Regions from separate parts of the [Clostridium] saccharolyticum WM1 genome, predicted to be linked through region 2. Evidence: predicted binding sites of a transcription regulator. Region 2 holds the regulator's gene; each other region holds the start of a gene.
The links. Region 2 encodes HrcA, which represses chaperone genes, less so after heat shock. Its sites were predicted from a motif close to TGTTAGCACTCNNNNNNNNNGAGTGCTAACA; they were not measured.
Positions count from the first base shown of each region.

Region 1 (4,406 bases), 140 kb from region 2:
TGAAATCTTCTTATCTGTAATCAGAATGTATGGATCGTCTAAATTAGCTTCCATCTTTTCCATGTCGGTACACATGTATGCGGAAATATAACCTCTGTCAAACTGCATACCTTCCACCAGATCCAGTTCTGTCTTCATGGTCTTGGATTCCTCAATGGTAATAACGCCGTTGTTGGAAACCTTCTCCATAGCGTCAGCTACCATCTCGCCTACCGCATCATCGGAAGCGGAAATAGCTGCAACTCTGGCGATGGAAGCCTTGCCCTTAATCGGTTCGCTCATCTTTGCAATTGCTTCTACCGCTGCTTCGGTGGCTTTTTTCATACCCTTTCTTAAAACAATGGGGTTTGCTCCAGCTGCCAGGTTCTTCATTCCTTCATTGATCATAGCCTGAGCCAATACAGTTGCAGTGGTGGTACCGTCGCCGGCCACATCATTGGTCTTTGTAGCAACCTCTTTTACAAGCTGAGCGCCCATGTTTTCAAAGGCATCCTCCAGCTCGATCTCTTTTGCAATGGTAACACCGTCGTTCGTGATCAAAGGTGCGCCAAAGGATTTATCCAGAACAACGTTTCTGCCCTTGGGGCCTAATGTTACACGAACGGTATCTGCTAACTGATTAACTCCGGACTCCAGTGCTTTTCTGGCATCAACGCCATATTTAATCTGTTTTGCCATAATTCATTCCTCCAGTTTTCTACATAAAATGAAAATACGTATGATCTACAATCTGAACTTTTGACTTTGGTATTGCTTTCTTAATTACTCGATTACTGCTAAAATATCATTCTGTTTTACGATCACATATTTCTGATCGTCTTCTCCGGTTTCTATTTCTGTTCCTGAATATTTGGAGAAGATTACTTTATCGCCCACTTTAACCTGCATGGTGACTTCCTTGCCGTCTACCAGACCGCCAGGTCCTACTGCAATAACTTCCGCCTGCTGCGGTTTTTCTTTTGCCTGACCCGGCAGAACAATACCGGACTTTGTTGTCTCCTCTGCAACCAATGGTTTTAACACAACTTTGTCAAATAATGGTACTAATTTCATTGCAATTCCTCCTCATAGCTTTTTGCTTATTATTTCTTTCTTTTGGCCTTCCGAAAGAAGTTTTATTTTATTCACATACTAAGTTATATCACTCATTATTAGCACTGTCAATAGTTGAGTGCTAACTTTATATATTTTTTACATTTTTTCCATATTTGCGTGATTTTTTCCTTTACCTACATAGTTTATAGAAATTTTCTTATTATATACCTTTATTTTTTTCTATGAACGTATTACAATAACAGAGAATGAAGTGCCTTACAGGCATACCATTATGCCCAAATGCACAGGCCGGAAAAAAAGTGCCGTGCAGGTATAACGTTATGTCCAAAAATTATGGGCAATAATAAAAATGTTTGAAAGCATAACGTTGTGTCCAGAATCCCTGGGCGGTAATAAGGAAAGGAGTGTTTCAAATGGCAAAAAAGGGTAATGGGTTTGGGAAATTCGTGGCACTGGCCACTATCGCCGGCGTTGTAGCTGCTGGGATCTCTTATTTTACGAAATACAAATCCTTCCACAAAGAACTGGAAGAAAATTTCCACGATTTTGAAGATGAGGGGAATGACGACATTTCCAAGATTGACAGCACAATGAACCGCAACTATGTTTCCTTACATGCCAATAAGGATGAATTTAAGATCGCTGCTTCTGATATGGCAGACGCTGCCAAGGATGCGGTAAGTGCGGCGAGAAACCTGGTAAAGGATGCGGCAAGCATTGTCTCAGATACGGCAAAGGAAGCGGCTTCTGCCGTTGCATATACCGCAAAGGACATGTTTGAATCCGCAAAAGATCAGGCAGATACGTATTTAGATGATGAAGAGGATCGTTCTGACGGCGGTTTGGATTACGCTGCCGGAGCTGCAGACCGTCTGGCAGAAAAAGCGGATGAAACGGCAGAATCTTTCAAAGAAACAGCGGAAACAGCGGTCGAGGCGGCAAAGGATGCGGCAAAGAATGGACTTGAGACAGCAAAGGATGCGGTACAGTCTGCCGGAGAGGCCATAAAGGATCTGGCTGATGAAACCACGACCATTGTGGAAGAGGAAATGGATTAAAATATCATATCGCTGAGAGTGGGAAAAGCCACTGGAGAGACTCTGTTCTCCAGTGGCTTTTTTCCGTGTTTTTTACTTTTCATACAAAAATTCTTCCGGCAGGTTCACCTGAAAGTCAGCCGCCAGATCACGGAAGTTCCGGGATGATATGGTCTGAAGCTTATCCGGACGGATGGAAAGCACCTTAACAAGTATTTCCGCAGATTTTTCCACTGTATGCATCAGTCCGAAAGTAAGGTCAAAATCCTCACCTGAAACGAATAAACCGTGATGGGCCCAGACAGCTACATCATAGTTCTTCATCAGCTCACTGGTGGCTGCGGCTATCTCACGTCCGCCCGGTACCATCCAGCCCACCACACCTACTCCATCAGGGAAAACCACGGGACACTCCGTGGCCATCTCCCACAATTCCCGGGTGAACACCTTATCCTCTAAGGGAAGAACAAAGGTGAGAGCGATTACATTGGCAGGATGGGCATGGTATATCACCCTGTGCTTTCCGTTGGAAGACTCCTTCTTAACCTCGTGATTCATGAGATGGGAGGGAAGCTCGCTGGTAGGACGCCCGCCGTTTACCAGTCCCCAGCGGATCCTGTAATTTTCCCCGCTTTCATCCACTTCAATCATGCAGATATTGGCCTCCGGATCCAGAATCACGTTGCGGAAATATTTTCCGCTCCCAGTCACCATAAAATACTCTCCTGCCAGACCCTTTACACGGGTGCCTATGGGCTGCCAGGGATTTCCATCCGTGAAGTTCTCTCTAACGGATTCCACCTCAGACTGCTTCATGCGGTAGCTTAAATTGCCCCCGTTTCTTTCATGCCAGTTTTGATGGAAGCCGTCATCACACAGCCTGATAAAGCTTTTTACAAATTCCGTATCTAGAATCTTCATATTCTTTTTCTCCTTATCTCCTGTTAAGCAGCACTTCTTTTTCATAGCTGCGTATCTCTTTAAACCAGTCTTCTTTTGGGGGAACCCCGTTGATCTCACAGAAATAGTTCCATACATCCCCGAAAGGATAAAGCTTAAGCTCCTCCTGGAGCATCATCTGCTCCGTGAAATTCCGCTCTTTCTGTAATTCCGCAAGGGTCTCACCGGGAAGAAGAAGGGCATTTAACAGTGCCTTCTGCATGTTGCGCATTCCAACGATCCATGCACATAAGCGGTTAATGCTGGCATCAAAGAAGTCAAGAGCCAAAAGAACGCGGTCGGCTCCTCCCCGTATGATTTCCTTCCCGATTTCCCTTGTCTCATCATCAAACAGTACCACATGGTCACTGTCCCACCGCACCGGCCTGGTTACATGAAGAGCCACTTTATCAAAGAACAGGAGCATGGAGGATATCTTGTCAGATATCACCTCCGTAGGATGATAATGGCCGCTGTCAAGCAGGCAGAGGATATCATTCTTGGAAGCGTAATTCATGTAAAATTCATGGGAACCCACCGTACAGCTTTCCATACCGATCCCAAATACCTTGGATTCCACCGCAACAAGTACCTTGGACTTATCGTAATCCATGGAAAGGATCCGGTCTAGGGAATCTTTTAGACGCGCCCTTGGAGATGTACGGTCTGCAGGAATATCCTTAAATCCATCGGGAATCCAGATATTCATCGTGCATGGTGTTCCCTGCTCCTTTGCAAAATATTCGGAAATGCGGATGCACGCCTGTACGTGTCTGATCCAGAAGCTTCGGATCTCTTCTTTCTCACTGGATAAGGTGGCATTCTCTGCCTTTGGATGAGAGAACAGGGTAGGATTAAAGTCAATGCCGATTCCTCGCTCCCTGGCAAACTCCACCCATTTTTCAAAATGCCTGGGCTCCAGCTGATCCCGGTCCGCCCATTCTCCTTCCTCAAATATGGCATAGCTTGCATGAAGGTTGATCCTGTGTTTTCCTGGGATCAGGCTTAAGGCTTTGTCCATGTCTCTCATCAGCTCCCCGGGATTTCTGGCTCTGCCCGGATAATTGCCCGTAGTCTGAATGCCCCCTGATAAGGTACCATCCCCGTCAAATCCCATCACATCATCTCCCTGCCAGCAGTGCATGGAAACAGGAATCTTTTTCAGAGCCTCCAATGCTTTATCCGTATTAACTCCAACCCCCTGGTATGCTTCCCTTGCTGCTTCATAACGTTCCTTTATTGTCATGGCACTCTTCTCCTTTTTATGATTTATTTGTAACAGTCTAAATGAAATACAGGCTTTAAGCCAATGGAAACCGGGCTGTTGTCTGGATTGGTTTTCATAATGTCAGCCATGAAATCCCACCACTTCCG
Region 1 is NC_014376.1:1,089,833-1,094,238, reverse strand. It holds gene groL (chaperonin GroEL) at 1-678, opposite strand, end outside; gene CLOSA_RS05185 (co-chaperone GroES) at 763-1,053, opposite strand; gene CLOSA_RS05180 (hypothetical protein) at 1,470-2,114, shown strand; gene rhaD (rhamnulose-1-phosphate aldolase) at 2,187-3,014, opposite strand; gene CLOSA_RS05170 (L-rhamnose isomerase) at 3,028-4,278, opposite strand; partial or broken gene CLOSA_RS23550 (L-rhamnose mutarotase) at 4,302-4,406, opposite strand, start outside.
Region 1: a site for HrcA is predicted at 1,150-1,180, ahead of CLOSA_RS05185 (co-chaperone GroES). Genes of this name have one in related genera too.

Region 2 (4,406 bases):
GTGGTTCTGAATACTCCAAGAGAGCGGAGACTGGAACTGCTGTTTTGCAGATTCGCAGCAGCAAGGTCGCCCACAGGATGAATCCTGGTGCCTGAGAGCTTCTGGCCGGCCCCATAGGCCTCAACCAGGTAGGTGCCGTCTCCATAAGAACTCCATGGAACCGGTATATCAAAGCCATAATTACCGGTCCCGTGGGATACTAAATCCTCCCGGTATTGAGAGGCGTTGGTAATAAGCTCCGCCACGGTCTGCCCGTTGGCCTGGTTGGTAATGACAACCTTTACTTCTGCTGCAGCGGCGGGATCGGTGGTATTAATCGCCCAGCCTCTGACGCCGCTTTCGTCCGCATTGTCAATAATCCCTGCCGTCTGGGCGGCAGAAGTGGAAAACGTACTTATCAGGAAAAATGCCATCATTAGTAAGGTCCCAAGGAACCGTTGAATTTGGCTTGTTCTTTTCATATTACAAATACTTCCTTTCTTTTTTACAAACTGTAATATAATTTAATATATTTATAATTATATGTAACAGATTTGTAATAAATGAGGTACAAGTAATCATTTTACACATTTTTCCAGATTTGTCAAGGATAACACAAAGAAAAGTTCACTCTGGGAGTATTTTTAGTTGCTTCAGCACCGACCTGATTTACACAAGCATATTCGTCCGGCTCAATGCCCACGCAAAAAAAAACGCCGCAAAACAGTGAGATGTTACACTGTTTTGCGGCGTTGCAAGAACAATTTTTACCGTTCAATGACTGCAAATAATTCTTTGGTCTGTCTTCCAAAATCCAGGGCTTCTCTGCGGCTTGCAAAGAATATATCTACTTTATTCCCTTTTACACCGCTTCCGATATCCTCAACGGTATAAACGATATCGTCGATCATAACCTTAGTTCCAAGGGGAAGCAGGGCGATATCAGCAGAAATGGTGTGCTGAGGCTGGGGTATGGTGCCGGAATAGGTCACACACTGTTTTCCGGAGCTTTCGGGACAATATGCAGTAGCAGTGAAGAGCCCCAGAGATCCCCCTTTTTCATAAACAGGTTTTGCCGGCTCCTCCGGCTCTGTCTCTTTTTTCCTGATGCCGGGTCCGATCTCTTCCTTAGGTGTATCCGTATTGGATGATGCGGCCTGATCGCCGCCTGTTTGTATGGTTTGGTGATCTGTTCCAGAACTTTCGGACTGTGCTTGATTCACCGCTTGGTCTTTATCCGTAGTTTCAGCTGCCAGTGCAGTCATAGATAACAGCAGGATACAAAGGATTGTCAGGAATCCGGTAATGCTTTTTTTTCCTGAAAAACTATTCATTGATTTACCTCGCAATCGTGTTGTTATGGTGTCTTAGTTACCATTATATTACAAAAGTGTTAAATGTCAAGAGAATAATGTCAATAGCTTTGTAATATTTTATATAAAAATGAGAAAAAATGTACAAGCAGGTCATAAAATCTTAATCAAAAATTTTTATAGGAATGTATTGACAAAAGTAGAAAAAAAGAATATATTATGAAAAGAAGGTATTAGCACTCCTAAACGTCGAGTGCTAACAAAAAGACTCAGAAAGGAAGTGGGGCAGATTGAACGACAAGGATCAGTTGGATGAGCGGAAGATAACCATATTAAAAGCCATCATCAAAACTTATCTGGAAACCGGAGAGCCGGTGGGTTCCCGTACCATATCAAAGTATACGGATTTGAACTTAAGTTCTGCCACCATCCGGAATGAGATGTCTGATCTGGAGGAACTTGGATACATTGTGCAGCCCCATACCTCTGCAGGAAGGATCCCTTCTGACAGAGGATACCGCTTTTATGTGGACCAGATCATGCAGGAAAAGGAAGAGGAAGTCACTGAGATCAAGGATATGATGTTAAAGCGTGTGGACCGGGTAGAGCTTTTGCTCAAGCAGATGGCAAAGCTTCTTGCTCAGAACACCAATTACGCGGCAATGATCAGTGCACCCCAGTATCACCGGAACAAACTGAAGTTTATTCAGCTTTCCAAGGTTGACGAAGAAAAGCTACTAGTGGTGATCGTGGTGGAGGGCAATATCATTAAAAACACCATGATTCCTATTCACACCGAATTAAATGACGAAGGACTTTTAAATCTTAATATTCTTCTTAACAATGCCCTTAACGGGCTGACCATAGAGGAGATCAATCTTGAAGTGATCAGCAGGCTGAAAATTCAGGCGGGAACCCATTGCGATGTGGTGGACCGGGTGCTGACTGAGGTGGCTGCCGCCATACGGGGGGATGATGAAGACCTTCAGATTTATACCAGCGGAGCTACGAACATTTTCAAGTATCCGGAATTAAGCGATGGAGAAAAAGCCAGTAAGCTTATCGGAACGCTGGAGCAGAAGGACCTTTTACAGGGACTGGTCGATGATGTGAACAGCTCCGAGAGCGGATCCGGAATCCAGGTATACATCGGCGACGAAGCTCCTGTTAAGACGATGAAGGACTGCAGCATTGTAACCGCCAATTATGAGCTGGGCGAAGGCTTGAGGGGCACCATTGGTATCATAGGTCCGAAACGGATGGATTATGAAAAGGTACTCAGTACATTGCGTAATCTCATGACGCAGTTGGATGCCATATTGAAAAAAGATGAAAGGTAAAGGGTAGATCATTGAGCAAGGAAGAAGTGAAAACAGATGAGAAGCTGGCAGATGAGGCTGTTCCTACAGAAGATGCCGCTTCCACTGAAAAAGAAATAGAAGGCGCAGAAGCCTGTACAGACGGCGGAACCCAGGAACACGTTACAGAGGAAGAAAATACAGAGGCAGGTTCCGCGGAAGAATCCGGAAAAAAGGGCTTTTTCGGAAAAAAGAAAGAGAAAAAAGACCCAAGGGATGAAAAAATAGAAGAATTAACAGACCGCCTGCAAAGGACCATGGCAGAATTTGATAATTACCGCAAAAGAACTGAGAAGGAAAAAACAGCCATGTTTGAAATCGGCGCAAAGGATATTGTGGAACGAATCCTTCCGGTGGTGGACAATTTTGAAAGAGGTTTAGCCGCTATTTCAGATGAGGAGAAAAGCGCTCCGTTTGCAGACGGCATGGATAAAATCTACAAGCAGCTTATGAAAACCCTGGAAGAGGCCGGCGTGAAACCAATCGAAGCAGTTGGAAAGCCGTTTGATCCTGATTTTCATAATGCGGTTATGCACATTGAAGACGAGTCACTGGGCGAGAATATTGTTTCCCAGGAACTCCAGAAGGGTTATACCTACCGCGACACCGTGGTAAGACATTCCATGGTGCAGGTGGCTAATTAGATATATAAATTTGAAACGGGAAAATGGCAATCAATTACATTTGGTTTATTTAATAGGAGGAAAAAACTATGGGCAAGATCATTGGTATTGACTTAGGTACGACAAATAGCTGCGTTGCCGTTATGGAAGGCGGAAAACCGGTTGTAATTCCAAACAGCGAGGGGGTAAGAACCACACCGTCCGTTGTTGCATTTACGAAGAACGGAGAGAGACTAGTCGGCGAGCCTGCAAAGCGTCAGGCAGTAACAAATGCTGACCGCACCATCTCTTCCATCAAAAGACATATGGGTACAGACTACAAGGTGACCATTGACGGAAAAAATTACAGTCCACAGGAAATTTCTGCCATGATTCTTCAGAAATTAAAGGCTGACGCAGAGGCTTATTTAGGTGAAAAGGTAACTGAAGCAGTTATTACGGTACCTGCATATTTTAATGACGCACAGCGTCAGGCAACCAAGGATGCAGGCAAGATTGCAGGCCTTGACGTAAAGCGTATCATCAACGAGCCGACGGCAGCAGCTCTGGCTTATGGACTTGACAATGAAAAAGAGCAGAAGATCATGGTCTATGACTTAGGCGGCGGTACCTTTGACGTTTCCATCATTGAAATCGGCGACGGAGTCATCGAAGTTCTTTCCACCAACGGAGATACCCGTCTGGGCGGTGATGATTTTGATAACCGCATTACCCAATGGATGGTGGATGAATTTAAAAAGGCAGAAGGTGTAGACTTATCCGGCGATAAGATGGCAATGCAGAGATTAAGAGAGGCTGCTGAGAAGGCAAAGAAGGAATTATCCTCTTCTACTACTACGAACATCAACTTACCGTTTATCACTGCTACCTCTGAAGGTCCAAAGCATCTGGATATGAATCTGACCAGAGCAAAATTTGATGAACTGACTGCCGATCTTATTGAGCGTACCGCAATTCCGGTTCAGAACGCCTTAAGAGATGCAGGCATCACTTCTGCAGAATTAGGAAAAGTACTGTTAGTAGGCGGATCCACCCGTATGCTTTCCGCTCAGGAGAAAGTAAAACAGCTTACAGGCAAAGAGCCTTCCAAGACCTTAAACCCAGATGAATGTGTTGCCATCGGCGCCAGCATT
Region 2 is NC_014376.1:951,937-956,342, forward strand. It holds gene CLOSA_RS04540 (3D domain-containing protein) at 1-461, opposite strand, end outside; gene CLOSA_RS21670 (3D domain-containing protein) at 747-1,313, opposite strand; gene hrcA (heat-inducible transcriptional repressor HrcA) at 1,583-2,632, shown strand; gene grpE (nucleotide exchange factor GrpE) at 2,644-3,294, shown strand; gene dnaK (molecular chaperone DnaK) at 3,363-4,406, shown strand, end outside.

Region 3 (4,406 bases), 740 kb from region 2:
AACACTGGACAGTGTCTTTACCCTGGCTCATGAGATGGGTCATGCCCTCCACAGTTGGTTTTCCGATAAAAACCAGACCTATATCGATGCCGGATATAAGATCTTTGTGGCGGAGGTGGCTTCCACATGCAATGAGGCGCTGCTTATCCGTCATTTATTGGAGGTTACAGCAGATAAGAAGGAACGTGCTTATCTTGTGAATCATTTTATGGACAGTTTCAGGGGCACACTATACCGGCAGGCTATGTTTGCAGAATTTGAAGCGGAGACCCACCGCCGCGCAGGGGAAGGCGAAGTGCTTACCGGGGAAGTCCTTTGCAGGATCTATCAGCGGCTGAATGAGGAGTATTTTGGACCTGATATGGTGGTTGATCCGGAAATTGGTTATGAATGGTCCAGGATTCCGCATTTTTACACTCCGTTTTATGTATACCAGTACGCCACAGGGTTTTCGGCTGCCATTGCCATCAGCAGCAGGATTCTCAAAGGAGATGAGAGTGCGGTCAAAGGCTATTATGAATTTTTAAGCGGCGGAAATTCCATGACTCCCATAGACCTTTTGAAGCTGTGCGGCGTTGACATGGGGACGGCAGAGCCGGTAAAGGATGCGCTGTTCGTATTTGCCGGACTTTTGGAGGAAATGAGCCGGCTTATTTAGGTCTGATTGTTGGATAGAGGAGAGGGGAGCAGGTATGAATCTGTATCAGATGATATTTAAAAGAAGATCCATCAGAAAATTTAAGAAGGAACAGGTTCCGGAGCAGTTGTTAAAGGACATCCTTTATTTTGGGGAAAATATACCAAGGCTGCATGGGGAAATTCTGTTCAAAATGGAGATAAGCGAGAATCTGGATGACCACCTGCCTGTTAAGGGGCTGTGGAAGGTGGAAGCTCCCTATTACCTGACCTTTTATTCCGAGGAAAAAGAGGGGTATCTGGTAAATGCAGGATATATCATGGAGCATGTACTTTTGTATATGACAGGAAAGGGGCTGGGGACCTGTTATCTGGGAAGCACCAAGGTATTAGAACCTGCATCGGCAGGGATGAAACAGGTGATCGTAGTAGCCTTCGGCTATCCCAAGACCCTGCTCTACCGTGATCCTGCAACTGCCAAGCGGCTTCCTTTGAAAGAATTGTGCGTGTTTAAGGAAGAAGCCGGAGAATCCATGAAGAATATTTTAAGGGCTGTCCGCCTCGCTCCGTCGGCCATGAATACCCAGCCCTGGCGTTTTATCGTTTATCATGACAGAATTTATATATTTTCCTGCAGGGAATTCCTGCCGTCACCGACTCTTGTATCCATGCGGGAGATCGGCACGGGGATCATGCTTTCTCATCTGACCATTGCTGCAGAAGAAATGTGGATGAATGTGAAGCTGGAGGCTGAGAAAGCCATGGAGAAAAAGTCCTATAAAAGCGGTGCGTATGTGACTACGGCGTTTTTTAAAGAGTATAAATACTGATTACTTCTTAGACTGGTACAGACAAAAAGGGAAGGTCCTTCTTCAGGGGCCTTCCCTTTTTGTCCATATTAGGATGATTCTCAGTTAGGAGTTTTATTCAATGGTGATATAGTGGTTTTCTTCGATCTGCTTCGGGGCTTCCTTTGGAACCACCAGCTTTAGAATGCCATTTTCAAAGGCGGCTTTAATATCTTCCTGCCTTAAGCTGGTCCCTACATAAAAGCTTCTCTTCACAGAGCCGCTGTAGCGTTCCCTGCGGATATAGTTTTTCTGGTCTTTCTCTTCATTTTCGGAAACGGTGTCCGCATAAATGGTTAAATAACCTTCTTTTAATTCGGCGCGCACATCTTCTTTCTTAAATCCCGGAAGTTCAATTTCAATCACATAACTGGTTCCGTCATCCTCAATGTCTGTCTTCATCAGAGACTGTCTGTTGTGATATGCATCCGTAAAAAATGGATCATTGAAAAATTCATCAAATAAGTTGTTTCTTCTGGTTAATAACATAAATGGTTCCTCCTTTTTGGGTTATTTATGTGACACCGGTTTTCCGGTGCTTTTGTATTTGTTATACATGTAATATAACACACATTGTTAGCACTGTCAAGAGGTGAGTGCTAATTTTTCTATAGAAAGAGCCCTGCGAATTTACTTGCTTCTTCCTTGGGCGAAAGCAGGGTTAATCAATGGAAACAGGAAAGCTTATTTTTATTCATAAAAAAAGAAATAAATCTCATTGAATGTGGGAACAAGAGATGGTAGAATAACCATGTTTGCTGAAAAGAAAGTTGAGGAAAAATCATTCATGAAACGGGAAATCGATTGGAAAGAGATCTCAGATGGAAAATTATATGGTTTAAATGATATGGTAAAGGCGGACTGCGGGGACTGTGAGGGCTGTTGGGCCTGTTGCCAGGGGATGGGACAGTCCGTCATCCTGGATCCCCTTGACTGCTTCCGGCTGACAGAAAATCTTAAGTGTACCATGGAAGCACTCCTTGCTCATAAACTGGAGCTAAATGTGGTGGATGGAATTGTACTTCCCAATTTAATCATGGGAGGAAAAGAGGAAAGGTGCGGGTTCCTGGATCATGAGGGACGGTGCGGCATCCACAGTTTCCGTCCGGGGGTGTGCCGCCTGTTTCCCTTAGGGCGGATCTACGGAGATCATGGATTTCAATATTTTCTCCAGGTAAATGAGTGCAGAAAGGAAAACAGGACAAAGGTCAAGGTGTACAAATGGCTGGATACTCCAGAAGTAAAAAGGTATGAGAAGTATGTGTCTGACTGGCATTTCTTCCTGAAACGGCTGGAAGGAAAGCTTGAGGAAAACCGGGATCAGGCTTATGCAAATAAAGTCAGCATGTATGTTTTAAAACAGTTCTATCTTACCCCCTATGACGGGGAGCAGGATTTTTACGATCAGTTTGGCAAAAGGCTTGAAGCCAGTTCCTTCTTATGATAGAATTGGAAAGAATAGAGAAAAATAAGGGCGAAGAGATCTAAGGAGGAAGCTATGATCAGGCAGTTAATAGACAAAATTCAAAAAACAAAGGCACCGATCTGCGTAGGTTTGGACCCGATGTTAAACTATATACCGGAGCATGTTACAAAGAGGGCACTGGAAGAATTCGGTGAAACCTTAGAAGGCGCTGCGGAAGCGATTTGGCAGTTCAACAAAGAAATTGTAGATCATGTATATGATCTGATTCCATCCGTTAAGCCTCAGATCGCCATGTACGAACAGTTTGGCATCGAAGGCCTGAAAGCGTATACAAAGACTGTGAACTATTGCCAGGAAAAGGGGCTTTTCGTCATTGGAGATGCTAAGAGAGGAGATATTGGTTCCACATCAGCTGCTTATGCTGCGGCCCACATCGGCCATGTGAAGGTTGGAAACAAAAGCTTTTCTGCTTTCGGTACAGATTTCCTTACGGTCAATCCATATTTGGGGACCGATGGCGTAAAGCCCTTTGTGGATGTGTGTAAAGAAGAGGACAAGGGTCTTTTCGTTCTTGTGAAAACCTCAAATCCTTCCAGCGGAGAATTTCAGGACAGGCTCATCGATGGAAGGCCTTTGTATGAGCTGGTTGCGGAAAAGGTGGTTGAATGGGGAGAGGACTGTATGGATGGCGCTTACAGCAACGTAGGGGCTGTTGTGGGTGCTACTTACCCGGAGATGAGCAGAATCCTCCGTAAGCTCATGCCCAGCACCTATTTCCTGGTACCGGGATACGGTGCCCAGGGAGGAACGGCAGAGGACTTAAAACCCTGCTTTAATGAAGATGGCCTGGGAGCTATTGTAAACTCCTCCAGAGGAATCATTGCCGCTTATAAATCTGAAAGCTACGCCCGGTTTGGCGGGGAGCATTTCGGCGAGGCTTCCAGACAGGCGGTCATTGACATGGTTTCCGATATTAACAGGGTATTATAGGAGGAAGACGATGGCAAAAGTAAAGGAAACCGCAGTGGTCGACAGCCAGACATGGCTTGGAGACGACGTATACAGCATGTGGATCAGGACAGAGAATATAACGGCCCAGGCAGAACCCGGACAGTTTGTTGACTTATATACAAGGGATGGGGCAAAGCTTTTGCCCCGCCCCATCAGTATTTGTGAAACCCGTAAGGAAAAGGGGCTGTTAAGGCTGGTGTACCGGGTCGTAGGCGGGGGAACGGAAGAATTCTCCCACTACAAGGCAGGGGATACGATTGAAGTATTGGGGCCTTTGGGCAATGGCTTTCCTCTTGAAGCTTGCAAGGAAGGAAAAAAGGCGTTTTTGATCGGCGGCGGAATCGGAATTCCCCCCATGCTGGAACTGGCAAAGCATTTGCACTGCGAGAAACAGGTGGTTCTGGGATACCGGGATGCATTGTTTTTAAATGAAGAATTTACACCCTACGGAAAAACCTATGTCGCCACGGAGGATGGAAGTGCGG
Region 3 is NC_014376.1:1,688,755-1,693,160, forward strand. It holds gene pepF (oligoendopeptidase F) at 1-658, shown strand, start outside; gene CLOSA_RS08085 (nitroreductase family protein) at 693-1,466, shown strand; gene CLOSA_RS08090 (Hsp20/alpha crystallin family protein) at 1,560-1,973, opposite strand; gene CLOSA_RS08095 (YkgJ family cysteine cluster protein) at 2,272-2,928, shown strand; gene pyrF (orotidine-5'-phosphate decarboxylase) at 2,983-3,900, shown strand; gene CLOSA_RS08105 (dihydroorotate dehydrogenase electron transfer subunit) at 3,911-4,406, shown strand, end outside.
Region 3: a site for HrcA is predicted at 2,059-2,089, ahead of CLOSA_RS08090 (Hsp20/alpha crystallin family protein). Genes of this name have one in related genera too.